Regions from separate parts of the Limibacillus sp. MBR-115 genome, predicted to be linked through region 2. Evidence: predicted binding sites of a transcription regulator. Region 2 holds the regulator's gene; the other holds the start of a gene.
What was found. The regulator PhoB, encoded in region 2, activates phosphate uptake and scavenging genes when phosphate is short. The targets are predictions, from matches to a motif close to TNTCATAAAACTGTCA.
Positions count from the first base shown of each region.

Region 1: the regulator PhoB is predicted to act here: its motif matches at 9,520-9,535, upstream of ugpB (sn-glycerol-3-phosphate ABC transporter substrate-binding protein UgpB).

Region 1 covers NZ_JBEPTJ010000007.1:98,899-114,343, forward strand. Annotated here, with positions in the region: gene ABIE63_RS14215 (phosphoenolpyruvate carboxykinase) at 66-1,682, shown strand; gene ABIE63_RS14220 (hypothetical protein) at 1,826-2,899, shown strand; gene ABIE63_RS14225 (hypothetical protein) at 3,027-4,946, opposite strand; gene ABIE63_RS14230 (sn-glycerol-3-phosphate import ATP-binding protein UgpC) at 5,138-6,232, opposite strand; gene ugpE (sn-glycerol-3-phosphate ABC transporter permease UgpE) at 6,242-7,093, opposite strand; gene ugpA (sn-glycerol-3-phosphate ABC transporter permease UgpA) at 7,107-7,988, opposite strand; gene ugpB (sn-glycerol-3-phosphate ABC transporter substrate-binding protein UgpB) at 8,088-9,413, opposite strand; gene ABIE63_RS14250 (DsbA family protein) at 9,733-10,338, opposite strand; gene polA (DNA polymerase I) at 10,354-13,191, opposite strand; gene ABIE63_RS14260 (zinc-finger domain-containing protein) at 13,238-13,429, opposite strand; gene ABIE63_RS14265 (ABC transporter ATP-binding protein) at 13,550-14,539, shown strand; gene ABIE63_RS14270 (lysophospholipase) at 14,520-15,445, shown strand, end outside.
Region 2 covers NZ_JBEPTJ010000002.1:337,159-352,603, reverse strand. Annotated here, with positions in the region: tRNA gene ABIE63_RS05260 (tRNA-Thr) at 57-132, shown strand; gene ABIE63_RS05255 (cupin domain-containing protein) at 166-546, opposite strand; gene ABIE63_RS05250 (peptidoglycan-binding domain-containing protein) at 673-1,128, opposite strand; gene ABIE63_RS05245 (heme-binding protein) at 1,353-1,784, shown strand; gene ABIE63_RS05240 (hypothetical protein) at 1,905-2,396, shown strand; gene ABIE63_RS05235 (hypothetical protein) at 2,426-2,857, shown strand; gene ABIE63_RS05230 (SDR family oxidoreductase) at 2,999-3,757, shown strand; gene ABIE63_RS05225 (hypothetical protein) at 3,754-4,794, opposite strand; gene ABIE63_RS05220 (Bax inhibitor-1/YccA family protein) at 4,985-5,713, opposite strand; gene ABIE63_RS05215 (FtsX-like permease family protein) at 5,877-8,459, opposite strand; gene ABIE63_RS05210 (ABC transporter ATP-binding protein) at 8,465-9,166, opposite strand; gene phoB (phosphate regulon transcriptional regulator PhoB) at 9,240-9,983, opposite strand; gene phoU (phosphate signaling complex protein PhoU) at 9,976-10,734, opposite strand; gene pstB (phosphate ABC transporter ATP-binding protein PstB) at 10,783-11,529, opposite strand; gene pstA (phosphate ABC transporter permease PstA) at 11,640-12,932, opposite strand; gene pstC (phosphate ABC transporter permease subunit PstC) at 12,932-14,311, opposite strand; gene ABIE63_RS05180 (substrate-binding domain-containing protein) at 14,429-15,445, opposite strand, start outside.

The sequences.
Region 1 (15,445 bases), on a different contig from region 2:
TTGAGCAAAGGCACCAGTAGCGAATAGGCGCGAGCCGGCAAAGCGTAACTCAGGAGACCACGACAGTGAGCAGCAAGGATATCGGACCCGTCGTCAGCCAGAATGGCCTGCACCTTCATGGAATCGGCCACTATCGGACGGCGCACTGGAACCTTCCAGCCGCCGCCTTGGTCCAGCACGCGCTGTGTCGCGGCGAAGGCAATCTGGCTCAGGGCGGATCTTTCGTCGCCTTGACCGGCGATCAGACCGGACGCTCACCCAACGACAAGTTCATTGTCGAGGACGCCAAATCGCGCAGTTCCATCTGGTGGGGCAAGGTAAACGTGGCAACCGACGAGAACGTCTATCGTCGTCTATACGGCAAGGTTGCCGCCTATCTACAAGCCCGCGATCTCTTCGTCCAGGACCTCTTTGCAGGAGCCGATCCGGAGTATCGCCTGAAGGTCCGCGTGGTGTCGGAGAATGCCTGGCACGCGCTTTTCGCCCGCAACATGTTCATTCGCCCAGGCCACGATCAGCTCAAGGACTTCACGCCCGATTTCACGGTGCTGCACGCTCCGCACCTGCAAGCCGATCCGGAAACGGACGGCACGACGTCCTCGACCTTCATCGTCGTCAATTTCACTGACCGGGTGATCCTGATCGGCGGCACCCGCTACGCGGGCGAGATCAAGAAATCCATCTTCTCGATCCTCAACTTCCTGCTCCCCGAGAAGAATGTTCTCCCCATGCACTGCTCCGCTAACATTGGGCGCGGCGGCGACACGGCGATCTTCTTCGGCCTTTCCGGGACTGGCAAGACGACGCTTTCGGCGGACCCGGATCGCACGCTGATCGGCGATGATGAGCACGGTTGGTCCGATCGCGGCGTTTTCAATTTCGAAGGCGGCTGCTATGCCAAGGTGATTCGTCTTTCGTCGGAAGCCGAGCCGGAGATCCACGCCACCACCAGCCGCTTCGGCACCATCCTGGAAAACGTGGTGATGGACCCGCTGACCGGACAGCTCGATCTGGATGACAACCGCTACACCGAGAACACTCGGGCCAGCTATCCCATCGACTTCATTCCCAACGTCACGCTTTCGGGCCAGGGCAATCAACCCGACAACATCATCATGCTGACGGCCGACGCGTTCGGCGTGCTGCCGCCGATCTCCCGTTTGACGCCCGAGCAGGCCATGTATCACTTCCTATCGGGCTATACGGCCCGCGTGGCCGGAACGGAACGCGGCCTCGGCAACGAGCCGCAGGCGACCTTCTCCACCTGTTTCGGTGCCCCCTTCATGCCGCGCCACCCCAGCGTTTATGCCAAGATGCTGGGCGAGAAGATGGCCAAGACCGGCGCCAAATGCTGGCTGGTCAACACCGGTTGGACCGGCGGCGCTTACGGTGTCGGCGAGCGCATGAAGATAAGCTACACCCGCGCCATGGTGCGGGCCGCACTCGACGGCCGGCTTGCCGATGTGGCGACCACCATCCACCCGCAGTTCGGCCTGCAGGTCCCGACAAGCTGCCCGGACGTACCGGCCGAGGTGCTTGACCCCCGCGCCACCTGGTCGAACAAGGACGCCTATGACCAGAGCGCCCGCGATCTGTCGCGCCGTTTCGAGGAGAACTTCAAGCAGTTCGAATCACACGTGGACGAGGATGTGAAGGCCGCCGGAATCTACGCCGCCGCTTGACGCCCTACAGGTATCATTTCAAGAATCAGTGAGGGCTTTGTTGAGGAACGTTTGGACGGCGGTCCACTTGTCCAAGCTCCCGGCACGCGCCCTCGGTGCGCTTATGTCTGGCGCGATCTATAAGGTTGCAATAGAATCACCTTATGATCGCACTGGTGATATCCTTTTTGCAGGCTTGGTGGCCGGTCCTCTATGGCCTGTTGCTGCTCTACATGGTCTTTGACCTCTGGTGGTACGGGCGAGAGCTTTCCCTATCATTCACCCGGCCCTTTGCGGCGGGATTCCGGGCCGGAACCTTTGCCGTACTCTTCGTGGTTGGCTTTCCGCCGCTGATGTTGTGGCTGACCACAGCCTACGGGTTGGAGGGACGCCTGCGCACGCGCATCGCCGACTATGTGGCGGCGGGGCACTCTGCCGAGGAGGCGCGCAGTCTGGCGGCGCTCGACGAGGCCTTTGGCCCGACCTGGGGACTGCGGCCAAAGGATGAGATCGAGCCGGCGCCGGGACGGGCCGAGGACTATCCGCCGATCCGCCCCCCGGAGCGCCTGCCGCGCCTCTCTCGGGCCGACCTAAAGTCCTTTTTCTTTACCGGCATCGTCGACGAACGCTCCGGCGGCGACCGCATCCAACGCTATGAGCAAGACGAGATCGTCTTTACCGCTCTCGGCAAGGTACGCCCGCAAAAGGTCGATTCCATGACGCCGCTGCGCGCCCTGGTCTGGCGGGCGGTGCCCGACCTGCCGCCCTTCCGGGAGATCACCTTTCTGGAGGACATCAAGGATAAGACGGTCGAGAGCGATATCTACAGCTACGTCGGCTGGAAGGAGAGTACTACCGGTATCGAATTCTACAGTAGGAGATCCCAATACAGTACGGTTCTTGAAACAGGATGCTTTAGTTTGGTGCGTTTGAAGGGGTCCAGGAAGGCTCCTGATGACCGGGTGCCTCAGGATTACCGCCTGAAATCAACAGAGATCAGAACCAAGCATTTCTGGAACGAGCCGGGGACGGAGCACTGTCTCTTTCGGGGGCTGCTGGTCGGCTTGGGGCTGCATATGACGCCGGATTTCTACCTGACCGCCGCGCCCTTGAGCCCGGCGCAGCAGGCCCGCGCCCTGGCGGCCTTGAAACTGCTCTACCACCCGGCCGTCCAGGCGGGCATGGACGAGGAAAGCTTCGTCCAGACCCTCCTGGATCACGACCTCATCGATCCCTGATCGTCCGCCAAGGTTAAGACTCCTGGCGCTGGCGTCTTCGACCCGTCGCAGTTCTCCCGCTCGCCCTCATCCTGAGGAGCGCCAACGGCGCGTCTCGAAGGATGAGGAACACCAGCGTGTTAGCGCATCAGGGAAGATCATCGGCCTGCTTTTTCTCCAGCGCCGCCTCGGCGGTGACTCCCGCCGCGCCCTCAGCGATACCGCCGGAGTCGATTTCGATCTTGAAACCGCCTTGGGGTTTGCGTTTGAACTTGACCCCGCCCAAGGCGATGTCGGCCAGCGACCCGCCCAGCCCGATATTGCGAAGCTCGTCGATCCGGGCGGCGGCTTCCAGAGGATCCTCCTCTAACAGCTTTGGCAGGTCCGCCAAGCGATGCCGCTGCACGGCCGCGGTAATCAGTTCGACACCACCGGCTGTCACGCCGCCGAGCGCCGCGCCACCCGCGACGCCCGTGCCCGTGCCTGCAGCCAGGGCCGCACTGGTGGCGGCCCCGGCGACAGTTGCTTCAGCGGCCCGCTCCCAGACCTTGACCACCGCGCCAAGGCCCTCCTTTTCGATGCGTTCGCCCAGGTTCTGCGCCAGTTCCAGATTCTCGATGGGCCGCAAAGCCTTCTCATGCCGCCGCTTAGCCGCCGCTTCGGCCGCTTCACGGCTCTTGACCTCGGCCTCGGCCTGGCCCAAAGCTTCGCGATGACGCTCCAACGCATCACCGGAAACCCCCTTGGCCTCATCGGCCTCTAGCGCCGCGCGCACCGCGCGTGCCTTTTGTCGCGCCCGGCGGGCCGCGGTGGAAGAGTTGCCAAGGTCCTCATGAGTTTCAGCGACTTTAAGAGCATTTTCGTTGAGCTTCGTTATCCTTTCCGCTGTCGAAGCTGCATCGGCCGCAGCGCGTTGCGTGCCCCGCGCCTCGCGGTCCTGCGCGCTGGGGTCGGCCGAGGTACCCTCCTTCAAAAAGGCCGTGGTGCTGTCCAACTGGGCCGCCTCTGCCTCCTTCTGGCTGGCCCGCTCCAGGTGCGGCGCTAGAACCGCCGCCGCATAGTCTGGTCCCTTGTCGCTGGAGCGAAGGTTATCATCGCCTGGCAACCGCAGACCGCGCTCCTCCAAATCGTCTACGACAGCTTGCTGCGCCTCATCGAAGCGTCGCCGCGCATCTCCAAAGGCCTTGGGATCGGCTGCACCGGAAGATTGGATGCGGTTCAATTCCTTCTGGCGCTCCTGCTCAAGGGCCTCCAGGGTCGATAGCGCCGTTTCCGGGTCCGGCTTGCGCCTATTCTCCTGATCTTGCGCATCGGCCTGGGCTGGTGCCTCGTTGCGTGTGGCATCAAAGTCAGGGGACGATGACCGCGACGGCACGGAGGTTTCGCGGATTTGCTTCTCGCGGGCGAAGTCGGTTTCCATCTCGCCCAGGTCTTCCTCCATGATGGCCAGACCCTTGCGCTCCAGTCCGTCGTTGGAGGCCGCCCTGCGGCCGCGCAAGGCCGTCATGCCTTCGTCCAGGAGCTTGCCGGTGGCCGCGAACTCCGCCTCGTCGGTCTGGCTCAGTCCCTGCCGGAAGGCGGTCTTGCGGGCCAGGCGTTCGCGGCTGTTCGGGGTAAAGCGCGCACCGGCGTCCTTGGCCAGGCCCGAGAGGATACCCCGCTGCGCGCCGCCCTCCCGCAGGCCCCGGCCCGGCGTCAGGTTAAGCGGGTTGCTGGAGCGCTCCTGACCCTCACTCTGAGGAGAGGCCGGATCGAAAAGCAAAGCCCCGCGGGGCCCGAAGGCAAAGCCGTCACGGGCCAGCGCCCGGCGCTGCTCTTCGCCGATGCGGTCCTGGGGCGCGCGGGCCTTGTCCAGCAACTGGCGGTTCATCTTGAGGGACAGATCGGCAGGGCTACCCTGTTCCGCACCCAGAGCGTCGCCGCGCTCGAGCGCCTGCATGACCTCGGGCGCGCGGCCCCGCGTGCCATCCGCCCGCTTGGGCTGCGCCAGCGCCTGGCCCAGGGCCTTCTCAGCCCGCTGCCGGCGCGTCTCCTCCTCCGCCATGAAGGCGGCCAGAAACTCTTTCATAGTCATACGATCCTTGTCGCTTGTCGGGGAAAGGCCGCAGTCTCAGCAGCCCGCATGGTATTACGGCCCACAAACTACAAGAAACAACGACAACAAAACTACAAGAAAAATGTATTAACTTGTCACATCAACAACCACCCGCCCGAAAGCAGGGCAGGGAGAGCAGGTCGACAGTGTTGCTGCTGGAAAGGCTAGAGGTTCGGTAGACGCCGGCCGCTGTCATGGTCGAAGAGGTGCAGCGCCTGTGGGCGCGGCGCGACCGTCAGGCTGTCTCCCTCGGTCAACCGATGGCCACCCGGCAAGCGGGCGGTCAGGGTTGCTTCCGGGCCGCCGTCGGAAAGCAGTCCATGGACAAGACTGTCCGCTCCCAATTCCTCTATCAAGGCAACCTCGAGTGAGAACGCTCCGTCCGTGCCCGCCCCGACAGGCTCTAGATCTTCCGGTCTGATCCCCAAGGTAACGGCACGTCCTGCGTGATCGCCCAAGGCCAATTCAGGGACGTTCAGTAGAGGCCCGTCGCTCAACGCCAACCCACGGCCGTCGCCGGTCACCTGCGCGGTCAGGAAATTCATGGCTGGCGAGCCGATGAAACCGCCGACAAAAACGCTCTCGGGCCGCGCGTAGATATCCAGAGGACGGCCAATCTGCTCAGCGATACCGGCGTTCATGACGATCAGGCGGTCAGCCAGCGTCATGGCTTCCACCTGATCGTGGGTCACATAGAGCGACGTGGTTTCCAGGCGGCGCTGCAATTGCTTGATCTCCAGACGCATCTGCACCCGCAACTTGGCGTCCAGATTGGAAAGCGGTTCGTCGAAAAGGAAAGCTGACGGATCGCGCACAATGGCGCGGCCCATGGCAACGCGCTGGCGCTGACCCCCGGATAGTTGACGTGGCCTGCGGTCGAGCAACTCCTCCAGCTTCAACAGCCGTGCCGCCTTGGTGACGCGCTCCTGGATATCGGCCTTCGACTTACCCGCGATCTTCAGGCCATAGGCCATGTTGGCAAAGACCGTCATGTGTGGATAGAGCGCGTAGTTCTGGAACACCATGGCGATATCGCGGTCCTTGGGCTCCAGGGCGTTGACGATCCGTCCGCCGATGGCGATCTCTCCGCCAGTGATCTGCTCCAGACCAGCGACCATGCGCAGCAGTGTGGACTTGCCGCAGCCTGAAGGCCCGACGATGACGATCAGCTCGCCATCGGCAATTTCCATGTCGATGCCATGGATGACTTCGGTGGAGCCATAGCTCTTGCGGACGTTTCGCAGACTGATCTCTGCCATGGGCGCCTCTTATTTCTCCGTCTCGACAAGGCCCTTGACGAAGAGCCGTTGCATGAAAACCACCACGGCTACCGGCGGCAGCATGGCAAGGATCGCAGTTGCCATCACCACCGGCCATTCGGTCCAGTCATCGCCCGAGGAGATCATTTGCTTGATGCCCATGACGATGGTGTTCATGGCCGGGTCGGTCGTGACGAGCAGCGGCCAGAGATATTGGTTCCAGCCGTAGATGAAGAGGATCACGAAGAGTGCCGCAATGTTTGTACGACTAAGCGGCAAAAGCACATCGAAGAAGAAACGCACGGGCCCTGCCCCGTCGATCCTTGCGGCCTCGACCAGTTCATCGGGCACCGTCATGAAGAACTGGCGGAACAGGAAGGTCGCGGTCGCCGAGGCTATGAGGGGTAGAGTCAGCCCCGCATAACTGTTCAGAAGTCCAAAGCCTGCGACCACCTCATAAGTCGGCACGATGCGCACCTCGACCGGCAGCATGAGCGTCAGGAAAATCGTCCAAAAACAGAAGCTGCGCCCCGGAAAGCGGAAATAGACGATGGCATAGGCCGACAGCAGCGAAATGATGATCTTGCCGACGGTTATGCCAAGCGCCATGACGGTCGAGTTCATCAGCATGCGCCAGACCGGCGTGTTCACACCGGACCATAAGGCCTTGGAGTAGTTCTCTATGGCATGGCTGCCGGGGATCAGAGGCAGTGGCGGCTGAACGATATCCTGTTGCGTGACCGTCGAGGCCACCAGGGTGACGTAGATCGGAAAGCAGACCAGCGCAACGCCAAGCAATAGCAGGCCGTGGGTCAGCCAAAGTCCCCATCCCCGTTTTTCCACCATGCCCGCACCGTTCATGTTCTCGCGCTCCTCAATAATGGACGCGCCGCTCGATGAAGCGGAACTGCACGACGGTGAGAAGGCCCACGACCAACAGCAGGATGACCGACTGGGCCGCCGACGACCCCAGGTCCTGGCCGACGAAACCGTCCGCGAAAACCTTGTAAACGAGGATCATCGTGCTGCGCTCCGGCCCGCCCGCCGTCACCGTATGGATGATGCCGAAGGTGTCGAAGAAGGCGTACACCAAGTTAACCACGAGCAGGAAGAAAGTGGTCGGCGACAGCAGCGGAAAGACGATGGTCCAGAAGCGCCGCCAGGCACCCGCGCCGTCAATCGCGGCGGCTTCCAGCAGGCTGCGCGGTATGGCCTGCAAGCCCGCCAGGAAAAATAGAAAGTTGTAGCTGATCTGCTTCCAGGAAGCGGCCACCACCACCAGGGCCATGGCCTCGTCGCCGTTGAGCACGTGGTTCCAGTCGTAACCCATCTGCTTGAGGTAGTATGCAACGAACCCGATGGAGGGATTGAAGAGGAACAGCCAGAGGACGCCCGCGATCGCCGGTGCCACGGCGTAAGGCCAAATCAAAAGGGTGCGGTAAACCATGGCGGCTTTGATCACACGGTCCGCCAGGACGGCCATCAGCAGCGCCAACCCCATGGAGACGGCCGCGACCAGCAGGCTGAAAACCGCCGTCGTGCGAAAGGATTCCAGATAGTAGCGGTCGCCCAGCAGAAACTCGAAGTTCCCCAGACCGACAAACTGGGATTTCAAGCCGAAGGGGTCCGGGATGAAGGCTGACTGGTAAATCGCTTGTCCGGCCGGCCAGAGAAAAAACAGCGCCGTTATGACGAGTTGGGGCAAGAGCAGCAGGTAAGGCAGCCCCTTGTTCTGAAAAATGACTCGCTTTTGCACGGTTATTGCGTCCCCAGCCCGTGACCAGTGGAACAGGAAAAGGCGACGGCGCGAGATAAACCGGAGTGGCTATCCCGCGCCGTTATGCCCGCCTGTCCGTTAGCGGTTGGCCTGCTCGAAGCGGCGCAGAAGCTGATTGCCGCGCTCGACGGCGGCGTCGAGGGCTTCTTGGGCCGACTTGCTGCCGGACCAAACACCTTCCAGCTCCTCGTCGATAATGCCGCGAATCTGGTCAAAGCTGCCCAGACGCAGGCCCTTCGAGTTGCCGGTCGGCGCCTTACCGGTCATCTGCAGGATGGCGATGTCGGTACCGGGGTTGGTCTCGTAGAAGCCCTGAGACTTGGTCAGGTCGTAGGCCGCCGTGGTAATCGGCAGATAGCCTGTATTCTGATGCCAATCCGCCTGAACTTCCGCGGAGGAAAGGAAGTTGAAGAAATCAGCAACGCCCTTGTACTCCTCGCCCTCATGTCCGGCCATTACCCAAAGCGACGCGCCGCCGATGATGGTGTTCTGCGGTGCGCCCGCCACATCGTCCCAATAGGGCAGATTCACGACCGCGAAGGGGAATTGCGCCTCGGCCTTCACGCCGGCATAACCCGCCGAAGACTCGGTGAAGAGCGCGCATTCGCCCGAACGGAAGCGTGCGCCGCCCTCGTTCCGGCGACCGCTATAGATGAACAGTCCGTCCTTGGCCCAGCGGCCCAAGGTATCGATGTGCTTGACCTGTAGGGGGCTGTTGAAGGCCAATTCCGTGTCAACACCGGCAAAACCGTTGTCCTTTGTCGCAAACGGCACGTTGTGATAGGCGCTGAGGTTTTCCAGATGCACCCAGCTCTGCCAGGCCGTGGTCAAGGGACAGGCGCTGCCCGCGGCCTTCAGGGCCGTCAGGACGGTCTCGACTTCGACCCAGGTCTTGGGTTTGGTTTCAGGGTCCAACCCTGCGGTCTTCAAGGCGTCCTTGTTGATGTAGAGGACCGGCGTTGAGCTGTTGTAAGGAAGCGACAGCATCTGACCGTCGGTGGTGGTGTAGTAACCCGCGACCGCAGGCAGATAAACATCGGGATCGAAGGGCAGACCGGATTCGGCCATCACCTCGTAAACCGGCTTGATGGCGCCTTTCGCGGACATCATCGTCGCCGTCCCAACCTCTACCACCTGCAGGATATGCGGCTGCTCGCCTGCGCGGAACGCGGCTATGCCGGCGTTTAGGGTTTCCGAATAGTTGCCCTTGTTAGTGGCGACGACCACGTAGTCCGACTGCGAGGCATTGTAGTCCTCAACCTGCTTGGCCAGCAGATCACCCAGACGGCCCGTAAAAGCATGCCACCACTGAATCTCCGTTGCGGCATTCGCGGCCCCGGCCAGACCGGCGGCCGACATCAGGGTTGCAAGCGCACCCGTCATCAGTCGTTTCTTGAAAGACATCCTTTGCCTCCTTCTATTCGGCGTTTCCCAATACGTCACTCTGTACCGCGAGGGCCCCGGGGGATCCCGACGAGGAGAGGCGGCTGCGGGTGCGGTGACTTTTTGCCGTAACAATACTGTCACGATCGTTTTGGATGTGACCACACAAGGCAATCAACTGTCCAGCTATCAGATGCACCCTACGCCCTCACAATCGCCCAATGGCGGCACTCGCTCCGAGACACCCGGTTGCTTAGCACGGCTACCATGACAGTCTTGTGGCCTCGGCAGTCGATTTTCCGCAAATCGTCATGTCATCAAGCAGCCGAGCAAGCCTATCTTAGAGTCTCTCTGCCAGGATGGCTTCCAGATGATGCAAGCGGTCCTGACCGAAGAGGGCGCGGCCCTCGACGATATAAGTTGGCGCGCCGATGACGCCGCGTTCGGCGGCCTCCAGGGAGTTCTTCTGCAAGAGGTCCTGCGCGGCCTCGCCCCTTGCCTCGGCCCTGAGCGCCGGACCGTCGAGCTCCGCTTGGGACGCCAAGTCGTCCAGAACGGTCGTATCGGCCAAACTGCGGTCGTCGCGCCACAGGGCTTGCTGCATCAAAAATGACAGCATGGCCGGGTCACGGCCCTGCAGGATCAAGGTTGCCGCCATGCCCGCCGCCACCTCGATATTGTCGTAATGGTGCGAGGGGTCGGAATTGATGGGGATGCCGTGGTAGGCCCCGGTCGTCCCCAAGTCTTCGACCATCTGCCGGATGCGTGCCGGATGGCGATCCTGGAACTGGGTCGCCCCTGTCCGCTCCAACACGATACGCAGATAAACCGGGCGATGAATCACCTGTCTGCCCGAACGCGCGGCAAGGTCGTAAAACCGGCCCGCACCCAGGTAGCTGTATCCCGAGGCCACGGAATAGAAGTATTCGATGGTCTTTGCCGTCATGGCTGTTCCTTGTTGTCAGTGCGCTGCGGCCCAGTCGTCGCCGATCCCTACATCGGCTACCAAAGGAACGTCGAGCGTGACCGCCGGTTGGGGCGCCTGTTCCATCACCTGTTTAACCAGGGCTGCGGTTTCTTCCATCTCCGCCTCGGCCACTTCGAACAACAGTTCGTCATGCACCTGCAGCAGCATGCGCGCGCCCAACCCCGCCTCCTTCAAGGCGTCAGGCAAGCGGATCATGGCGCGCTTGATGATGTCGGCTGCGGTTCCCTGGATCGGCGCGTTGATGGCGGCCCGTTCGGAAAAATTACGGCGCGCCGGATTGCCGTCCTTGATGCCCGGCACATGGATGCGCCGCCCAAAAAGAGTGGTGACATAACCCTGTTCGCGAGCCAGGGCCTTGGTGCTCTCCATATAATCGCGAATGCCTGGGTAGCGCTCGAAGTAGGCCTCGATATAAGCCTTGGCATCGGCTTGCGCGATCCCGAGGTTCTGCGCCAGCCCGAAGGGCGAGATGCCGTAGATGATGCCGAAGTTGATGGCCTTGGCCTGACGGCGGACCTCCGGTGTCATTTCTGCCAGGGGAACGCCAAAGACCTGGCTGGCGGTGATGGCGTGAATATCCTGTCCTTCGGCGAAGGCCTGCCGCAGGCTCTCGACCTCGGCAATATGGGCGGTCAGGCGCAATTCGATCTGGCTGTAGTCGACCGACAGCAGCTTGCAGCCCGTCTCCGCGATGAAGGCGGTGCGGATCTTTCGCCCCTCTTCGGTGCGGATCGGGATGTTCTGCAGATTGGGGTCGTTCGACGACAACCGCCCGGTCGAGGCCACCGCCTGACTGAAAGTCGTGTGGACGCGGCCGGTTTCCGGGTGAATCTGATTCTGCAGCGCGTCCGTGTAGGTGGATTTCAGTTTCGACAGCTGCCGCCAATCCAGCACCCGGGCGGGAAGGTCATGCCCCTGGTTGGCCAGACCCTGAAGAATCTCGGCCCCGGTACCCGGCGCGCCGCCCTTGGTCTTGCGTCCGGTCTCCAACCCCATCTCGTCGAACAGGATTTCCCCAAGCTGCTTGGGCGAGCCGATGGTGAAACGCTTTCCGGCCAGGATATAGATTTGCTCTTCGAGCGCTTCGATCCGCTGCGCGAAGTCATTGGAGAAACGGCGCAGAATATCGCGGTCTACCTTGATGCCGCTGCGTTCCATCTCCGCCAGGACCGGCACCAGCGGGCGATCCAGGGTTTCATAGACCGTCGCCAGACGCTCGACGCGCAGCCGCGGCTTGAGCGCCTGATGCAGGCGCAGCGTGACCTCCGCGTCCTCGGCGGCATAGTCCAGCGCCTTGTCCAGCGGCACCTGATCGAAGGTAATCCGTTGGCGGCCTTGCTTGGTGACCTCGTCGAATTTGATCGTGGTATGGCCCAGGTGCAGGTTCGCCAACTCGTCCATCCCGTGCCCATGGGCACCGCCCTCCAGCACATAGGACAGCAGCATCGTGTCATCGATGGGATGCAGCCAGACACCCTCGCGGGCGAAAACCAGCATGTCGAACTTGATGTTCTGCCCGACCTTCAGCACCGAAGGCGCCTCCAGCAGGGGTTTCAACCGTGCGATGGCATCGGCGACCGCGATCTGCTTGGGTGCAGCCTGCTGCGTCTCCTCACCCAATTGCAGTTGGTCGCTTTCATGCTCCAGAAGTCCGTGCCGCAAGGGGATGTAGCAGGCCCGGCCCGGCCGAATCGCGAGACTGATGCCGACCATCAGGTCGCGCATGGGATCGAGGCCGGTCGTCTCGGTATCAACCGCCACCAACCCAGCTTCCCGCGCCTCCGCAACCCAGCGATCCAGGCTCTCCAGGTCGCAAACAAGTTCGTAACTGGGCCCGCTGCTTTCAGGCGACGGTACGGCGCCATCCTCACGGGACGCCTCGACGGCGCCTGCCTTGGCGGGCTCGCGTTCGTCCGGCACCAGATCACCCGCCTCCAACTGCTCGGCAAGCCGGGCCTTCAGACTGCGGAACTCGTACTTGTCCAGGAAGGCCCGCAAGGTTTCCGGGTCCGGTTCATGCAGGGCCAGGCGACCCCATTCGACTTCGACCGGCGCGGCGTCGGTCAGCTCCACCAGACGGCGGCTGATGCGCGCCTGCTCGGCAAAGGCGATCAAGTTCTCGCGGCGCTTGGGTTGCTTGATCTCGGCGGCGCGCTCCAGCAACGCCTCCAGCGATCCGTACTCGCCGATCAACTGTGCGGCGGTCTTGATGCCGATGCCCGGCACGCCCGGCACGTTGTCGGTGGAGTCTCCGGCCAGGGACTGCACGTCCACCACCTTGTCCGGTGAGACGCCGAACTTCTCCAAAACCTCGTCGGGACCGATCGGACGGTTCTTCATCGGATCGAGCATGGAGACACCGGGCCGGACGAGCTGCATCAGGTCCTTGTCGGAGGAAACGACCGTGACCTCGATACCCCGCTCGACCGCCTGACGGGCGACGGTGGCGATGATGTCGTCGGCCTCGTAGCCGGTCAGCTCCAGGCTTTGCAGGCCAAAAGCCGCCGCCGCCTCGCGCACCATCGGAAACTGCGGAATCAGGTCTTCCGGCGTCTCGTCGCGGTTGGCCTTGTATTCCGGGTAGATCTCGTTGCGGAACGTCGGCCCCGAGGCGTCGAAGGTGACCAGCATGGCATCGGCGTCGCTCTCGCGCAGCAGCTTGACCAGCATGTTGCAGAAGCCATAGGCGGCCCCGGTCGGCGTACCGTCCTTGCGGGTGATCGAGGGCATGGCGAAGAAAGCCCGGAAGAGATACCCATAACCATCGACGAGATAGAGGTGTTTGATCGGTGTGGAGGAATCGGCGCTCATGATGTCAGCAGCATGCCTGAAGCCTGCCTCCCAAGTCGAGTGCCGGTCAGTGGCCAGCCGAGGCGTCAGCCCCTTCCTTCAGCACGAAGCGGCGATCGCAGTAGGGACACTCCACGAATCCCTTGTCGCCCATGTTCAGGTAAACCCTGGGATGACCCATCGCATCATCGCCGCCGTCACAGGCGACTTGCACGCGTTGTACCTCGATAACCTCGGGCGGCTCGATCTGATTTGCCATCGCTTCCTCACTCAACCGAAAACTCGGCTGGGACTATAACTGGTCACGCCTAACAATCAATCGCTTGTCGTGGGCGGACGAAAGGCCTAAGTCATTGCCATCATGCCAAAGGACGAACAGATGACAAGCGCCGTCGGCGCGGCCGACAAAAATCCGCACTTGCCGGACTTCGCGGTTGAGGCCGTTGGCCTCGACAAGACATACGCCGCCGCCGGCAAGCAAGGCGCCAAGCATGCCTTGAAGGCCGTGGACCTGACGATTCCGCGCGGCAGCCTCTTTGGGCTGCTCGGACCCAACGGCGCGGGCAAGTCGACCTTCATCAACATCCTGGCCGGACTGGTCAACAAATCCGGCGGCACCGCCCGCATCTGGGACTGCGACATCGACCGCCAAACACGGCAGGCGCGCGCCGCCATTGGCGTGGTGCCGCAGGAGCTTAACATCGACCCCTTCTTCACGCCCTTCGAGCTGCTGGAGTTGCAGGCCGGTCTCTATGGCGTTCCGCCGCGCGAGCGCCGGACCCTGGAGATCCTCGCGATGCTGGGTCTGTCTGATAAGGCCAAGGCCTATGCCCGGACCCTTTCCGGCGGCATGCGCAGGCGCTTGATGGTCGCCAAGGCGATGGTTCACAACCCGCCCGTACTGGTGCTGGACGAGCCGACCGCCGGCGTCGATATCGAGCTGCGCCAGCAGCTTTGGGCGCAGGTGAAGGAACTTAATCGGCGCGGCGTCACGATCCTGCTGACGACTCACTACCTGGAAGAAGCCGAGGAGCTTTGCGACCGCATCGCCATCATCAACCATGGCGAGGTTATAGCCTGCGACACCACGCAGGCCCTGCTGCGCAAGCTGGACAACAAGACCCTGACCATCACCTTCGCCGAAAGCTTCGAGGCGGTGCCCAAGCCTTTTGCGGAGTTCAGCGTCGAGAAGGTCGGCGACCATGCGCTGCGCTTTCAGTACCGGGCCAGCGAAAGTCCGCTGCCGCGAATTCTCTCGGCTGCGGGCAGCGCCGGGCTGACACCGGTCGATGTTACGACCGAGGAAACCGACCTGGAGGATATCTTCCTGCAGCTCACGCGGGGCGCGCATGCGGGCGCTCAAGGCTGATCACGCAAGCGCCTTTCGCTTCTTACTGATGACACTGCTGCTGGCCCTTGCACTGGCGGGCTGCACGACGCAGTTCGCACCGCCGGGGCCTTACAACGCAGGCGAAGGGCCACCCCCCGAACTTTTGACGGCCGCCACGCCGAGCGAGGGCACTTTCCGCGCCGATGACGGCCTGCTTCTGCCCTGGCGCGCCTGGCTGCCGGTCGGCGAGCCGCAAGCCGTCGTTCTGGCGCTGCATGGCATGAACGACTATGCAGAAGCCTTCGCCCTGCCCGGCACGGCCCTGGCGGCGGCGGGAATCGCGGTCTATGCCTACGATCAGCGCGGCTTTGGCGCAGCCCCTCATCGCGGTCTGTGGCCGGGGACCGACCGTCTGGCCGCCGATCTGCGCAATGCCACGGCGCTTTTGGCCGCGCGCCATCCTGGCCTGCCGCTCTATCTGCTTGGGGAGAGTATGGGAGGCGCGGTCGTGATCGCCGCCACAACGCGCCCCGGCGCGCCGCAGGTCGCGGGTATCATCCTGTCCGCCCCCGCCGTCTGGGGTTATGACGAGATGGGTCTGGTCCCCCGCGTCTCCCTCTGGGTTGCCCGGCGTCTGGTCCCCGGCATGACGGCGACCGGCAGCGACCTCAAGATTCAAGCGACCGACAACATCCCCCTGCTCCAGGCCTTTTCCGCCGACCCGCTGGTCATCAAGAAGACCCGGATCGACGCCGTGGGCGGGCTTGTCGATCTGATGGACGAAGCGCTGCTGGCCGCGCCCGAGCTGACGGCGCGCACGCTGCTGCTTTACGGTGATAAGGATCAGGTCATCCCGGCCGACTCGCTGGACCGCTTCTGGACCAACCTCCCCGCCGAAGCTTCCGGACGCCAACGCCGCCTTGATTACCCCGACGGCTGGCACTG
Region 2 (15,445 bases):
GCCCACGATTGACGTACAGCGCGCCCTAGATTAGAAGAAGCCCCGTCGGTTGGTAGGCCGCCATAGCTCAGCTGGTAGAGCGGCGCATTCGTAATGCGTAGGTCGGGTGTTCGAGTCACCCTGGCGGCACCATCCCTTCTTCAAATTCACACTGCCTTTCGGGGTCTAGGGCGCGGCGTCAAGCTCTCGCGTGTCGAACTCGGCGGGGAGGGTGATCTCGATAAGCTCCAGGTCATCAGAGTGCGCCACTTCACGGTGATGAATACCGGGCGGCTGATGAACGCAAGATCCCGGTTCGAGCATTACCTCGCCCACACCCTCGTACCAGAACTTCACCCAGCCCTTCAAAATGTAAACCATCTGGAAATCCAGCCCATGGAAGTGCGCTTCGCCGCTGGTGTGCTTCCCAGGAACTGCGCGTATCACATGTGCGCCCACACGGCCGTCGGTGGCCGCTTTGATCCCAAGGTCCCGATATTCAAAGAAGCCGCGCAGTCCGCCGCCTTCAAAACCGCCGTCCTTAGCATGACTGATGGAAAATTTCACGTCTCCGCCTCCCTGACACTCTGTTGTCAAAAGGTCAGTCTAGCAGAAACATTCCCCCTTACGAGCCAGAGTCACGCCGCAGCGGTCAAGCCCCGCGCCCAACGGCGCCTTCACCCTCTTTGGGCCTCAACTTTGGCGGTTGATCTCATCCAGCAACGATTGGGAGGGTCGGCCATCCACCGGCAAGCCATTGTTGGCTTGGAAGGTGTTGATCGCCTGCCGGGTCCGCGGCCCCATAACGCCATCCGCCGGTCCCGCGTCGTAACCCAAGCGGTTCAATCCGATCTGCGTGTCGCGGACCATAGAGCTCTGCGCCCCGTCCCTCCAAATCGGCTTGCCGAGATTAACGTCGGATTCATCGGTAAGCGCCCCCGTGGCGCCCCCGACCACCGCGCCGATCGCGGCCCCCTCGAGCAAGCTGAGGCCGGTCACCGCGCCCACAGCGGTACCGGCAGCAGCGCCGATACCCGCGCCGCTAAGCGTGCGGTCTTCCGTTGAGCTACCGCAGGCGGCCAGAACGAGTGATGCGGAAACCGCCAGGGGTGCCGTTACTCTTGGCATGAATATGTTGCGCTTCGTCATCTCGGTTCTCCTTACGACAGGTCGTTGCCCGCATCTGATATTATATCTAATCCGGTTAATGATTTCTTCGAGCATTTTCCTTGGTGATTGGACGCAAAAAACAAGGGCCGCCCGGATGGACATATCTGCACCGGCCCGGCATTCTGCCTTGGCATCACTGGACGCCAGGTTGTTCTTGAGCGCCCGGCTTGCTTATCAGAACTCGACACCTGGAGATATTCACCATGCCATCGCTTACGCTTGATCAATGCCGTCAAATCATTGCTGTTGCCTTCGAGAAAGGCGCCGCGCTGAAATTGAAGCCGCTTTCCGTCGTTGTGCTGGATGCGGGTGGTCATTTGAAGGCCTTCGAGCGCCAGGACGGCGCAAGCAACCTTCGCTACCAGATCGCCAATGGAAAAGCTTACGGCGCGCTAGCGGTCGGCATGGGCTCGCGCGGACTTTTCAAGCGGGCCCAAGAGCAGGCTTACTTCGTGCAAGCGCTGAACGGCTTGGCGAACGGTGCGGTCGTTCCGGTTCCCGGCGGCGTTCTGATCAAGGATTCGGCCGGTGAGATTATCGGTGCGGTGGGCGTGACGGGCGATACGTCGGACAATGATGAAATTTGCGCTGTCGCCGCAATAGAATCGGTCGGGTTTACCGCAGATCCGGGCTGATAGCTCCACCAAGCACTGCGGCCGCCGGGGCGGTGGTTGGTCGGCCGGTTTAGAAGCAGCCGCCCTTCAGACTACCGCATCCAAGTAAATTGTCGTAAAAGACAGGAGATGAGAGGATCCATGGACGAATCCGTAACTCCCGCAGCCCCCGGCACCTACATGACCGCCGTTCATTTTCCGACGGCCTTCAAGCAGATTCGCGAAGAGATCTTGGCTGTTCAAGGTGACCTTTCAGAACCGCCGCACCCTGTGGATTTACGTGAATGGATCAAGGAGTCCTGGCGATCAATTGTTGGAATGGTGCCAGTGATCGCCTGGCGTATGGATGCCAAGACCGGGGTGCTCCCCTTGCTCGCAGGCCCCCACTCGAAAGAGCTGGATAGCTTCTACCTCTATAGCGCATCCGGCGAGAAACGGCGCAGCTACAGCCGCGGATTCATCGTCTTGCCAGACGGCAACTTCTGGAACGGCAGCTTGAAGGTCATGAAGGAGCCAGAAGTCGTTACCTTATGGTCGGAAGAGGTTCTGGCCGCTATCACCGCACAGATAGCAGCGGAGAAAAGGGCGCGGGGAGGGGAGCGTGCCGACGGCGGTGGGACCGTTGAAACCTAAGCCTACACGAACTGATCCGAGGAGTTCCCATGCATAAATCACTTATTGCCCTTGGTGCAATGATCATGGCGTTGACAGCCCTGCCGGCAGCGTCCCAGCCCGTTTATTTGGAAGGTGGCGTCTTGCGCGTAACCAGCGGCGATAGTCTGCAGGCCGCCGGGTTCGATATTCAACTCGCCGGGATCTACGCGCCCGAGCCAGGTGTGCTGTACGGCCATACGGCGCAAACAAAACTGGCGGCTGTCTTGGCCGGCAAGTCGGTCCGCTGCAGCCTGACGGGACAAACCGGCGCACAAGGGCGAGAGATAGCCCACTGCACGCTTGGGGATCAGGATCTTTCCGCCGTGGCGGTCAAAGCCGGCGCAGCGCTTGACTGCACAGCGCAGTCGGGAGGGGCCTACAAGGCGATGGAGCAACAGTCAATGCGTGACCGCGTCCCGTTGCCCGCGCACTGCCGCTAGGTTTCTGTTCGACGGAACCATGGGTCTCGGATCATCGACACTAACCCCTCCCCGTGATCATACAATGTTTGCAGCCTTGGCATTGGGTAGGTGTTCGGGACCTGGGTCGGTTCCATTCCATAGAAAGTAGGAAGATTTCGCATGCGTCTTGAAGGAAAAGTCGCCGTCATTACCGGTGCAGCCTCTGGATTTGGCGAGGGAATCGCCAAGCGTTTCGCCGAGGAAGGCGCCGCGGTCGTGGTTGCGGACCTGAACGCAACCCGCGGCGAGGCGGTCGCACAAAATCTCTCTCAATTGGGAGGGCGGGCGGCGTTCCAACGGGCTGATGTTACAAGTCGCGATGATGTCGAAACGATGATTCAGACGGCCCTGGATCGCTTCGGACGCTTGGATATTCTGGTGAACAACGCTGGATTCAGTCACAGAAATCAGCCCTTGATGGAGGTCACAGAGGCGGATTTCGACCGCACCTATGCGGTCAACGTGAAGGCGATCTACCTAGCAACACTGGCCGCTGTTCCGGCGTTCCGCTTGGGCGGCGGCGGCGTGATTATCAACACCACCTCCACCGCCGGGCTGCGCCCGCGACCGGGCCTAACCTGGTATAACGGATCCAAGGGCGCGGCGAACATTCTGACGAAATCCATGGCGGTTGAGCTTGCGCCGGAAAAGATCCGCGTCAACGCTATCTGCCCGGTGATCGGCGAAACCGGCCTTCTGGAAACGTTCATGGGATTGCCGGACACGCCCGAGAACCGCGCAAAGTTCACCGCCACGATACCATTGGGCCGTATGTCACGACCGCTCGATATCGCTAACGCCGCACTATACCTTGCCTCGGACGAGGCAGAGTTTTTGACCGGCGTCCTTCTGGAGGTCGATGGCGGACGTTGCGTCTAGATACAAGACGTTCCGATTTGATTGAGCGTCGCCAGATTGAGGCTGCCGATGCAGCGCGCCGTCGTCGAGGCCTGCGTCAGGACCGGCCCCGAAATCCCGCTGGCAAAGACCGCCACGAAATCATTGGTCCAAAGGTCCAGCGCGGCTGCGATGCCGAATAGCGACACGGAATGAACCAGAACCTGCGAACTGCCGCTCGACGAGAAGATCGCCGTCGCATTCGAATCACCCCGAATATCGATGGTTGAATCCCGCACGACAATGCCGCTGTTGCCGCCACTCAAGAAGATACCAACAGAATTACTACCGCTTGTTCCGATGAACACACTATCCAGCACGAGGTTCGCGACCCCCTGGTTTACTAGAACAGGGGTGCTGGAAGCACCGTCGCTTCTGAAAGCCAGGTCCGTCAATTGAACGTTTGGGCCGGCGACCGTGTTCACCAGCCCCAGGATCGTCGTGTTCGTTGAGCTTTCCCCGCGTATGGAGATATTGCCGGGAATTGAAATCCCACCGGAGCCGCAATCATAGACGCCCGGTTCGACCCAAAGAGCTTGAGGCGTTTGAGACGTAGCAAAACCGGACGCGGCGCTGAGCACACTCTGTAGCTGCGTGCAGTTTTGCGCTTGGGTGCCAACCGGACTAACGATCCAAGTGGACTTCAGCAAGGCCGACGCCACTGCTCCAGGCGCAAACTTGGCAGCCGTAACGGCACCGTTTGCGATAACCGAGGCGTTGATCGAACCCGGAATCAGTTTGTTTGCGCCGACTGAGCCGTTGGCGATGGTCGAGGCATTTATCGATCCTGGAACCAGCTTGTTGGGACCGATGGAGTTGTTGGCCACGGTCGCGGCGTTGATTGATCCTGGAATCAGCTTGCCGGGACCAATGGTGCCATTAGCGATATCGCTCCCATGAACGCAACCGCCACACACGACATCCGACGCCTGTGCGTAAACAGCGTTCGGCGCGAGAGCCGCCGCAATCAAGAGCACGCCAACCCCCAAAATGCCCAAAGTCGGAAAGCTCTTTCCCATAACACCCCCTCGTCCGGGTGGCTGAGCCTTTGCCGGACTATGGGCTGTAAGGGTAAAGACTAAAAAGTCGTTTAAGTGTCTTTTAATGTCCTTTTGTGTCTCTAGCGCCGCTTCGGCTTGGTCAGCAAAAAGGCCCGACGGAATCCGCCGGGCCTTTCCTTTTACCGTCAGCAGATTTTGCCGCCGGTTGTTACTCGCCGCGCATCATGCCCAGGATATTGAGAATCCAGATGAAGAGCGTGATGAAGCTGCCATAGAGCATGAACGCGCCGAAGATGGCTTTCTTCATCGTCACGTCATGGCCATCTGCCTGCAGGTACATGTTCTTGATCATCTGTGTCTCATAGGCCGTAAGGGCAGAGAACACCAGCACGACCACGACCGAGAGGAACAACTCGAAGCCTACGGACTGCACGAAGAAGATGTTCACCAAAAGGGCGATCAGGATACCGATGGTCGCCATTGAGAGAAAGGCCCCCATCGGCGCCAAGTTCTTCTTCGTTGTGTAGCCAACGAGGCTCAACCCGGCAAAGGCCGCCGCGGTGATGAAGAAGGCGCGAACCAACAGCATCGGGTCCACCTGCGCATAGGCGAAGAAGGTGGGTCCCAGCAGCAAACCCCAGAGGCCGGCATAGGCCCAGAAGCAGACCTGTGCCGCGCCAACCGACTTGCTCATCATGATTCGGGGCGCAAACCAGCCCAGGCCAATGACACCGATAAACAGAATCCAGATGCCGCCGCTTGCCAGCGCCATTACAAACTGCGGGTTCATGGCGACGATCATGGCAATGGCGCCGGTAAAGGCCACGCCAAGCGACATATAGTTGTAGACCCGCAGCATGTAGCTGCGCAGCCCGGCATCAATCCCCGCGGCTTGGGCTCTGCCGCGTGAAATGGTTTGAGAATTCGGACCGAGCATCTAATTCTTCCTCCTGCTGCATACCACCTGCTTAACCGCAGATGCCGTTAACCCTTCGGTGACATCACCGATTGAGCCTAAATATTGGTCAAAGCCGTCGTCTGTTCAATAGATTCTCGCACTCCTGTTGCGTAATTTCCATAATATCCCGCGGCATTTCCAGTTATTCGTTGCGCAATAGCGGTGCCGGTTTGATCGAAAGGGCCCGCCAAGTGCCGACGAAACCGATCCCCAAGGTCAAAGCCGCAGCCAATAGTGCCGTCGGGAAGACGGCCATCGGCAGAAAGATAAAATCCGCTTTCATGACCTGCGTCACCACGACATATCCGGCCAAGGAACCAATGGCCGCAGCAATGGCTGCCGTAATCAGCCCCAACAACCCGTACTGCAACAAAAAACTGGTCGCTACACGCCGGCGGGTCGCACCCAACACCTTCAGAACAACGGAATCATAAACGCGGCGCCGGTGACCCGCCGCGAAAGCCCCCGCGAGTACCAGCACGCCCGAAAGGAGCGTCAAGCCCGCCGTCGCTCGTATGGCCACGGCGACCTTGCCGAAGAACTCCGCCGCCTGCGCCAGCGCTTCCTTGACCCGGATAGCCGATACATTAGGGAAGCGGTTGACGACCAGCCTTTCCAAGTAGTCTTCCTGGTCCGGGTCCAAAGTAACCGTCGCGATCTGACTCTGTGGTGCGCTCTCGAGCAGGCCCGGCGAGAACACCATGACGAAATCGATCTGCAGATCCTGCCAGTCGATCTCCCTGCTGTTGGCGATCTCTACCTCGACATTACGCCCCAGGATATTGACCGTAAGGGTGTCACCAAGCACGAGGCCCAACGCCTCCACGACATCGTGGTCCAGTGAAACCAGGGGTGGGCCGTTGTAGTCAGGAGTCCACCACTCACCCAGGACCAACGGGGAATCCGGCGGCATTTCCCGTGACCAGGTCAGTCCGCGATCGCCTTGGAAAACCCAGGCGACATCCGACGGCAGGTCCAACTGGTCCGGTGGCACCCTGTTTACTGCGGTAATGCGGCCTCTCAACATCGGGACACGCTGCATACGCTCCACTCCCGGCACGCTGCGCACGGTTTCCTCGAAGGCCATCGCCTGTTCGGGCTGTATATCGATAAAGTAGAAGCCCGGCGCCTCCTCTGGAATGCGCTCCGTCACTTGACGAGAAAGGTTGCCTTCGATCAATGCGATGGCAACCAGCACCGTCAGGCCCAACCCTAAGGACACGACCACGCTGGCCGTCGAAGCGCCCGGGCGGTGCAGACTGGCAACCGCAAGCCGCAGTTCAACCGTACGAAAGCGTGGCAAAGCGCGCGCCGCGGCCATGACACCCGCAGCCGCGAGACGGAACACCAAAAGGCTACCGACCGATCCGGCAACAAACCCCGCCGCGAACAGGCGGTCCGTTGAGGTGATGATTGCAAGACCGGCAAGTGCTGCCGCGGCCATCAGCGTAACGATCACAACCCATGGGGCCGGCAGACGGCGCTCGCTGCTGCCCTGCTCCCTGAAAAGCCCGGCTGCCCGTTCGGCTTGAGCGCGCCCAAGGGGCCAAAGAGAGAAGGACAGGGTCACCAACAGCCCAAACAGGGCGGCAAGCAGTAAGGGCTGCGGATAAAGGCCGCCCAAGCTTGAAAGGTTAAGCCGGTCGGCCAAGAGAGGACCGACCGCCAAAGGTACGGCTGCGCCGATGGCAAGCCCTATGGCTATGCCAAGTCCGGCGATGGCAAGAATTTGCAGAAGGTATGTCAAAAAGATCTGACGGGCCGAGGCGCCGAGCGCCTTCAAGGTGGCAATCACCTTGCGCTTCTCACCCAGGTAGCTGCGCACGGCGTTGGCGACTCCGACGCCCCCAACCAGCAATGCCGTCAGCCCAACCAGAGTCATAAAAAGGGTGACACGTTCGACGAAACGCTCCATCCCAGGCGCACCACCCGCTACGTCGACGATCCGCCACCCTGCCTCGGGAAAACGCTCCTTGGTCGCATCTATCCATTGCTCCGGCGTCAATCCGTCGCGCGGCTCAAGACGATAGTGGTGGTAGGCGAGGCTCCCCGGCTGCAGCAACCCGCTCCCTTCGAGGCTGGCCAACCCCACAAGCACCCGCGGCCCCAGGGTAAAGGCGCGCGCCGCACGGTCAGGCTCGCGTTTGACCGTACCGCGAACCTCATAGTCGACGTTACCGATTCGCAAGGCATCGCCGGCCTCTATTTCCAGCGCCACCAACAAAGCGGTGTCGACGAGCGCACCCCAGCGGCCGTCTCGATAGGCCAGAAGGTCCGGCAGGTCTGATTGCGGGTCGCTTTTGAACGCGCCATACAGCGGGTAGGCCTCATCAACCGCTTTCAACTCGACTAACCGCTGTCGTCCCTGCGTCGTGCCATCCGGTTGCAGACCGCTGCGCGCCATGGTGCGCAGGTCGGCTGTGCGCGAGAGGCGCTTGCTGCTGTCACGGAACCAGGACTCCTCTGCCGCGCTGGCCTCACGATGGATCAATCGAACCTCAACGTCGCCGCCGAGCAGTGCGCGCCCGTCCGTACGAAGCGATGAAAGCATCGCCTCGGACAACGACCCGACCCCTGCGATCGTCGCTACTCCCAGCGCCAGGCAGGCTATAAAAATCCGGAATCCCTTCAGGCCGCCTCGTAATTCTCGGCGTGCCAGTCTGAAAGGCTGGGCTAGGCTTCCTAGAAGCGACAAGGTTTGCTCGTTCTTTGTGATGCTGGACAAGAAATTTACTGAGCCGCCGCCGACAGACGGCTGTCCGCTTCGATGCGACCGTCCAGGATTCGTACTTGGCGATCACAGCGCTCGGCGAGGGCAGGATCGTGCGTAATCAACAAAAGAGTCGTACCTTGCTTGCGTTGCAAAGTGAAAAGCAGCTCTATCACCTGACGCCCCGTCTCGCCGTCCAGATTGCCTGTTGGCTCGTCGGCCAACAGCAGTCGCGGGCCTGAGGCAAACGCGCGCGCCAGAGCTACACGCTGCTGCTCACCCCCGGAAAGCTGCCAGGGGAAATGTGTGAGGCGCTGACCGAGCCCAACTTGCTCCAATACCTCGGCTGCACGCGCAAAAGGGTCAGGTGCTGCCGCGAACTCGAGGGGCACCGCGACATTCTCCAGGGCGTTCATCGTTGGAATCAGGTGAAAATCCTGGAAAACGATGCCGATACGATCACGGCGAAAGCGCGCGAGCGCGTCCTCATTGAGATTCGTCAAATCGGTTCCATCGATTTGAACTCGGCCCGCGGTTGCCCGCTCCAGCCCGGCGATCAACATCATCATGGAGGACTTGCCGGACCCGGACGGCCCCACGATGCTCACCGTTTCGCCGGCCTCGATTTCGAGGTCGAGCCCGCGCAGTATCTCCACCGGGCCGGAGGCCGCCGACAGGGTCAAACGAACGCCTTCCAACTGAATTACCTTTGATTCTTCCATAACGGATCTCACGGCGTTCGCTCCCAAATAAAGACCCTAACGATTTGGGCGCGAGGTCCGCTAAATCAAGCGGCTATTTCATGGCTATCGCGTCACCGTCTGTCATGGGCTTGTCGAGAGCATAGCCCGCCGCCCTGACCGTGCGGATCAAATCGGCCTCGTCGCCCTCGTTCAACGCCTTGCGCAAACGCCTGATGTGCACATCCACCGTACGCGGCTCAACGTAGACATCGTGTCCCCAAACGGCATCGAGAAGCTGCTCCCGGCTAAATACGCGCCCCGGGTGCTGCAACAGATGGCGCAAGAGCCGATACTCGGTCGGGCCGAGATGAACGTTGCGGCTTCCACGTCGGACCCTATGCGCAACGAGATCCATGATCATGTCTTCGAACTCAAGAGTATCCGCCGCCAAGGCCGGCTGCGCCCGACGCATGACCGCCCGCAATCGGGCGACCAGCTCCGCAGGGGAGAACGGTTTGGTAATATAATCGTCCGCGCCGCTGTTGAGCCCGCGAACCTTGTCGCCCTCTTCGCCACGCGCCGTCAGCATCACCACGGGCACATCTTTGGTCTCCGGCCTGCGACGGAGTTGGCGGCACACTTCGATGCCCGATGTCAGGGGCAACATCCAGTCGAGCAGAATGATATCCGGCGTTTCCTCCTTGACCATAACCAAGGCTTCTTCACCGTCACGGGCCGCAGCCGTTCGGTACCCCTCGCGTTCCAGGTTGTAGCGCAGCAATGTCACCAAGGCGTCTTCGTCCTCAACGATGAGCACCAGCGGTTTGACGGCCTGCGAAGCGTTACGTTCAAGCATCGTGGTTCCCACCCTCCGCCTCCTGGCTGTCTTGCGTGAATACAGTGTAGCTCGTGGTATCGCCTTTGGGGCGCCCTTCGGTCAGATGCTTGCCTGTCACCAGAAAAGTCACGACCTCCGCGATGTTAGTCGCATGGTCGCCGATGCGTTCGATATTCTTGGCTATGAACAGCAGGTGTGTACAGGTCGTGATTGAGCGTGGATCTTCCATCATGTAGGTGAGAAGTTCGCGGAACAGGCTGGTGTACATCTCGTCCACTTCCTCGTCCCGTCGCCACACTTCCGCAGCGCGCTCGACATCGCGTTCCACATAGGCATCGAACACATCCTTGATGGAGGTTTCGACAAGCTGCGCCATACGCGGGATCGCGTACAGCGGTTTGATCGGCGGCAGTTGGTTGAGCGCCAGTGTGCGTTTGGCGATATTCCGGATGTAATCGCCGATCCGTTCCGCGTCGGAGGAAATTTTCAGGGCGGAGATTACATCGCGAAGGTCGATGGCCATTGGCTGGCGAAGCGCCAGCAGCCGGACCACCATTTCGTCGACCTGGTGCTCCAGTCTGTCCAGTTCGGCGTCGTTTGCGACCACTTTCCCGGCCAGGTCGGAGTCGCGCCTCACCAACGCTTGGATTGATAGCGAAAGCTGACTTTCGGCTATCCCGCCCATCCGCACGATCGACTGCGTCAGCAGATCCAACTGCTCGTCGAAAGACCTGACGATATGATCCTTGTGCTCGTTGCCCGTTCCCATGTTCTTCTCCCGCCTCTGCTGGTTCGGCCCTACCAAGTCTATCTTTGATTAGCCAAACCGGCCCGTGATGTATCCTTGAGTGCGTTTGTCCTTCGGAACGGTAAACACGGCGTCGGTGTCACCTTCCTCGACTAACTCGCCCAGATGGAAAAACGCCGTGCGCTGCGACACGCGCGCGGCCTGTTGCATCGAATGTGTGACTATGACGATTGTAAAGTTGCGGCGCAGGTCGTCGATCAACTCCTCGATCCGCGCAGTCGCTATGGGATCAAGAGCGGAACAGGGTTCGTCCATCAGGATCACCTCGGGGCTAACCGCTATGGCCCGGGCGATACACAGGCGTTGCTGCTGGCCGCCGGAAAGACCCGTGCCCGGCCCATCAAGCCGATCCTTCACTTCCTCCCAAAGCCCGGCCTTACGCAGACTCGATTCGACAATCTCCTCGACGTCGGACCGGTTGCGTCCGATCCCATGTATGCGGGGTCCATAGGCGATATTGTCGAAGATCGACTTCGGGAAAGGGTTCGGTTTCTGAAATACCATGCCGACGCGGGCGCGCAGCTGTACCACATCCAACCTGGGATCGTAGATATCTTCGTTGTCCAGATGCAGTTCGCCCGTCACGCGACACCCGTCGATAACATCGTTCATACGGTTCAAGCAGCGAAGATAGGTGGACTTGCCACAGCCGGACGGCCCGATCAGGGCAGTCACCTGGTTGGCGTTTATGTCGAGATTGACGCCGCGCAGCGCATGCTTCTCGCCGTAGTGAACATTCACGTCCCGCGTCACCATCTTCGGATTCGCGGGGTTGGCAAGCGGTGCTTCACCAACGCCTTTGGAAGCCGGTAATTCTTCCTGCGCGATCTCGGCGACCTGCTCCGGCTGGGCCATCTGTTGCTCTCCTACCATTTTCGTTCCAGACGCTGACGTAGAAACACCGCCACGCCATTCATTACGATGAGAAATCCGATCAACACCAAGATCGCCGCAGAGGTTCGTGAAACGAAGCCTCGCTCTGGGCTGTCCGCCCAGATGAACACTTGCGTTGGCAGCGCGGTCGCAGGTTCGGTGATGCCGCCCGGTGCCGAGGTGATGAAGGCATTCATGCCGATCAACAACAGGGGCGCCGTCTCACCCAAAGCTTGCGCAAGACCGATGATAGTGCCGGTCAGAATGCCCGGGATGGCAAGCGGCAATACGTGGTGCATGACAACCTGGTGGCGCGAGGCACCCACACCCAACGCCGCCTCCCGGATCGAGGGAGGCACCGCCTTGAGCGCCGCCCTGGTCACGATGATCATCGTCGGCAAGGTCATCAACGAAAGAACCATGCCACCAACCAGCGGCGACGAGCGCGGCAAACCGAAGAAATTCAAGAACACCGCAAGACCGAGCAACCCGAAGACAACGGACGGCACCGCGGCCAGGTTGTTGATGTTCACCTCAATCAAGTCCGTCGCCCGGTTTCTAGGCGCAAACTCCTCCAGATAGACGGCGGCGGCCACGCCAACCGGAAAGGATATGAGAAAACAAACCATGAGCGCGTAAAAGGAGCCCACCAAGGCGCCCGCCAGCCCCGCCAGTTCCGGGAAGCGACTGTCCGCATTGAAGAACAGCGCCCAGTTGAAGGGCTTGGATATGGCGCCGGAAGCGGCCATCTCGTCATACCAGGCAATCTGCTTGTCGGAGACGCGGCGCTGGCTCTCCGGCGTATCGCGGTCGATCAGACCCTTGTGGAGCTGATCCATCGGATCGGCAAAGGGGTAGGTGACCGTTATCGTCTGGCCGATCAATCGCGGATTCTCCACGACCGTATCGCGAAGCATGTACTGAGCGCCCCGACTCAGCATGTCGTGAAAGTCCCGACCATCACGACGCGAGAGTTCTTGAGAAACCAACCCCTCGAAGCCGCGACGAACAATGCCCCGGAAATCGCCTGACCCCGGGTCTTCGGCCTCGACCTTTGCCGGGTCGACAAACACCTGGAAGGTGACGTGGCTTTGAGTAAAGGCGGGCGAGCCATTCATCATCAGAGATACCAGCAGAACGCCCAGAAGCAAAATCGCCGTGCCAATGGCCGCGATTCCATAGAACTGCAAGCGTCGATCCGCCGCGTGACGGCGACGGCGACGGGCTTCCTGGGCCTTGCCAAACCAATCGAACTTCGCTGTTTGGGGTGATTGCATCGAGGCCATCAGTCGTACTTTTCCCTGTATTTCTGGACGATCTTCAACGCCAACACATTCAAGAACAGCGTGATGACGAAAAGCAGCAATCCGAGCGCAAAAGCGGCCAGCGTCTTCGGGTTGTCAAATTCGGTATCGCCAATCAGCAATGTGACGATCTGCACCGTCACCGTCGTTACGGAATCAGCAGGGTTAACCGTCAAAGTGGCGATCAGGCCCGCCGCCATCACCACGATCATGGTTTCGCCAATGGCGCGTGAAACCGCGAGCAGAACACCGCCGACGATGCCCGGTAGGGCTGCCGGCAACAGCACGTTGCGGATCGTCTCAGCTTTCGTGGCGCCCATCGCGTAGGAGCCCTCGCGGAGCGATCGCGGCACTGCGGCTAACGCGTCATCGGACAACGAAGAAATGAATGGCAAAATCATGATGCCCATCACCGATCCGGCCGCCAGGGCGCTGTTCGGCGCGACATCAAGCCCGAGGGAGTTTCCAGCCTCGCGTAAGGCCGGCGCCACCACCAGAACGGCGAAGAAGCCGTAAACCACCGTCGGTATGCCCGCCAGAATTTCCATGATCGGTTTCACGATTGCGCGGAGCCGGCTGTTGGCGTACTCCGCCAGATAGATAGCCGCAAAAAGCCCGATCGGCGTTGCCACCAGCATTGCAATCGCGGCAATCAACAAGGTGCCCATGAAAACCGGGATGGCGCCAAAAGCGCCCGATCCGGCAACCTGATCGGCGCGGATGGGAATCTGCGGTTCCCAATTGAGGCCGAACAGGAACTCGCTCACCGGCACGCGTTCAAAGAATCGGAAAGCCTCGAACAGCAAAGACGACACGATGCCCAAGGTTACAAGTATGGCCAACACTGAGCAGGTGACCATCAGTCCGGATAGTATTCTCTCCACGGCCTGACGCGCGCGGAAATGAAGGGCGATGCGTCTGTAGCTGACGAACAAGATGGCGGCAGCAAGGCCGAGAGAGGCCGCCAGCATCGACCAGGAGGCAACGGCTTTCCACGCGTTCAGCCGGGCTGCCGCTTCCACCACAAAGGGGTCCGGCTCGCCAAACACCAGACCACGCGAAACCGAGCGTATCTCGGCCAGCAGGAGGTTTTCCTCGCCCTGCAGCAAGCCTTGCAGTTGCTCCGGCGGAAGTGAGGCGAGCAGGGCGGCGTCCAGGATAACAGGCTCGAGCGCCGCCCAGACAAGAACGAACAACAGGCAGGGTACGCCAATCCAAAGCGCTACGAAGCTACCGTGGTAAGAAGGCAGGGAATGGGTGGCGGCGTTGGCTTGGGCCGCCAGACGGACAATGCGGTACCGTCCAAGGATGAAGCTGGCCAGAGAGATCGCAATCAGCAAGATGAAGGTGGTCGACAGCATCTTGAACGGGTCGCTTCCTTATGCCTGTTCGAAAGCTTGAGCAGGCTGGTTCGGGGGTCGTTTGCAAAAGACGCTCACGGCCGCCTTTTAGGGGCGACCGTGAGTTTCCCAGGTTGATTAGTTGGTGTAACGGGTCATGCCCATTGCGCCAATGACTTGCTCCTGCACCGCCTGACGCTTCTCGTCGGAAAGGGCGACCAAGCCACGCTCGTTCAAGTAACCGTCGGAGGCCATCGCTGCGTCGCTCATATACTCGGCAACGAACTCCTCAAGGCCGGGGATCACGCCGCGGTGCGCGTTCTTGATGTACACGAACAGCGGGCGGGAAACGCCGTAGGATCCATCGGCAATGGTGTCAAACGTCGGCGAAACACCCTCGACCTTGATGCCCTGCAACCGGTCCTCGTTCTCGTAGAGGAACGAATAACCGAAGATACCGTACGCATTCGGATCGGCTTCGAGGCGCTGAACGATCAGGTTATCGTTCTCGCCGGCTTCGATGAAAGGTCCGTCCTGGCGCATACGCTGGCAGACGGCTTTCTTTTCGTCCTTGGGCAGCGCATCAATGGCTGCAAAGGTCTCACAACCTTCTTCCATAACCAGTTCGACGAAAGCATCGCGGGTACCCGACGTCGGGGGCGGGCCGAAGACCTGAATCTTCGTGTCGGGGAGGCTAGCGTCGATTTCGCTCCACCTTTGGTACGGGTTGTCCACAATCTGGCCGTCGATCTCGACCTTCGCGGACAGCGCCTGGAAGAGCTGAGCCTTGGTAACGTCGATCTCTGCGCCTTCTCTGGAAACGGCGATGGACAGACCATCGAAACCGATCAGGGCCTCGGAGACGCTGGTGACGCCGTTCTTGTTGCAAAGCTCCCATTCGGATTGCTTCATGGCGCGCGACGCGCCGGTGATATCCGGGTGCGCTTCGCCGACGCCCTGGCAGAAGATCTTCATGCCGCCACCGGTACCGGTGGACTCGACCACGGGGGCCTGCATTCCGGTCTTGTTGGCGAACTCTTCAGCGACGGCCTGAGTGTAGGGGAATACGGTGGAGGAGCCGACAATCTGGATGCGATCACGGGCCTCGGCGGCCTGCGCAACCAGAACGGCTGCTACGGCTGCTGCCGAAAAGAT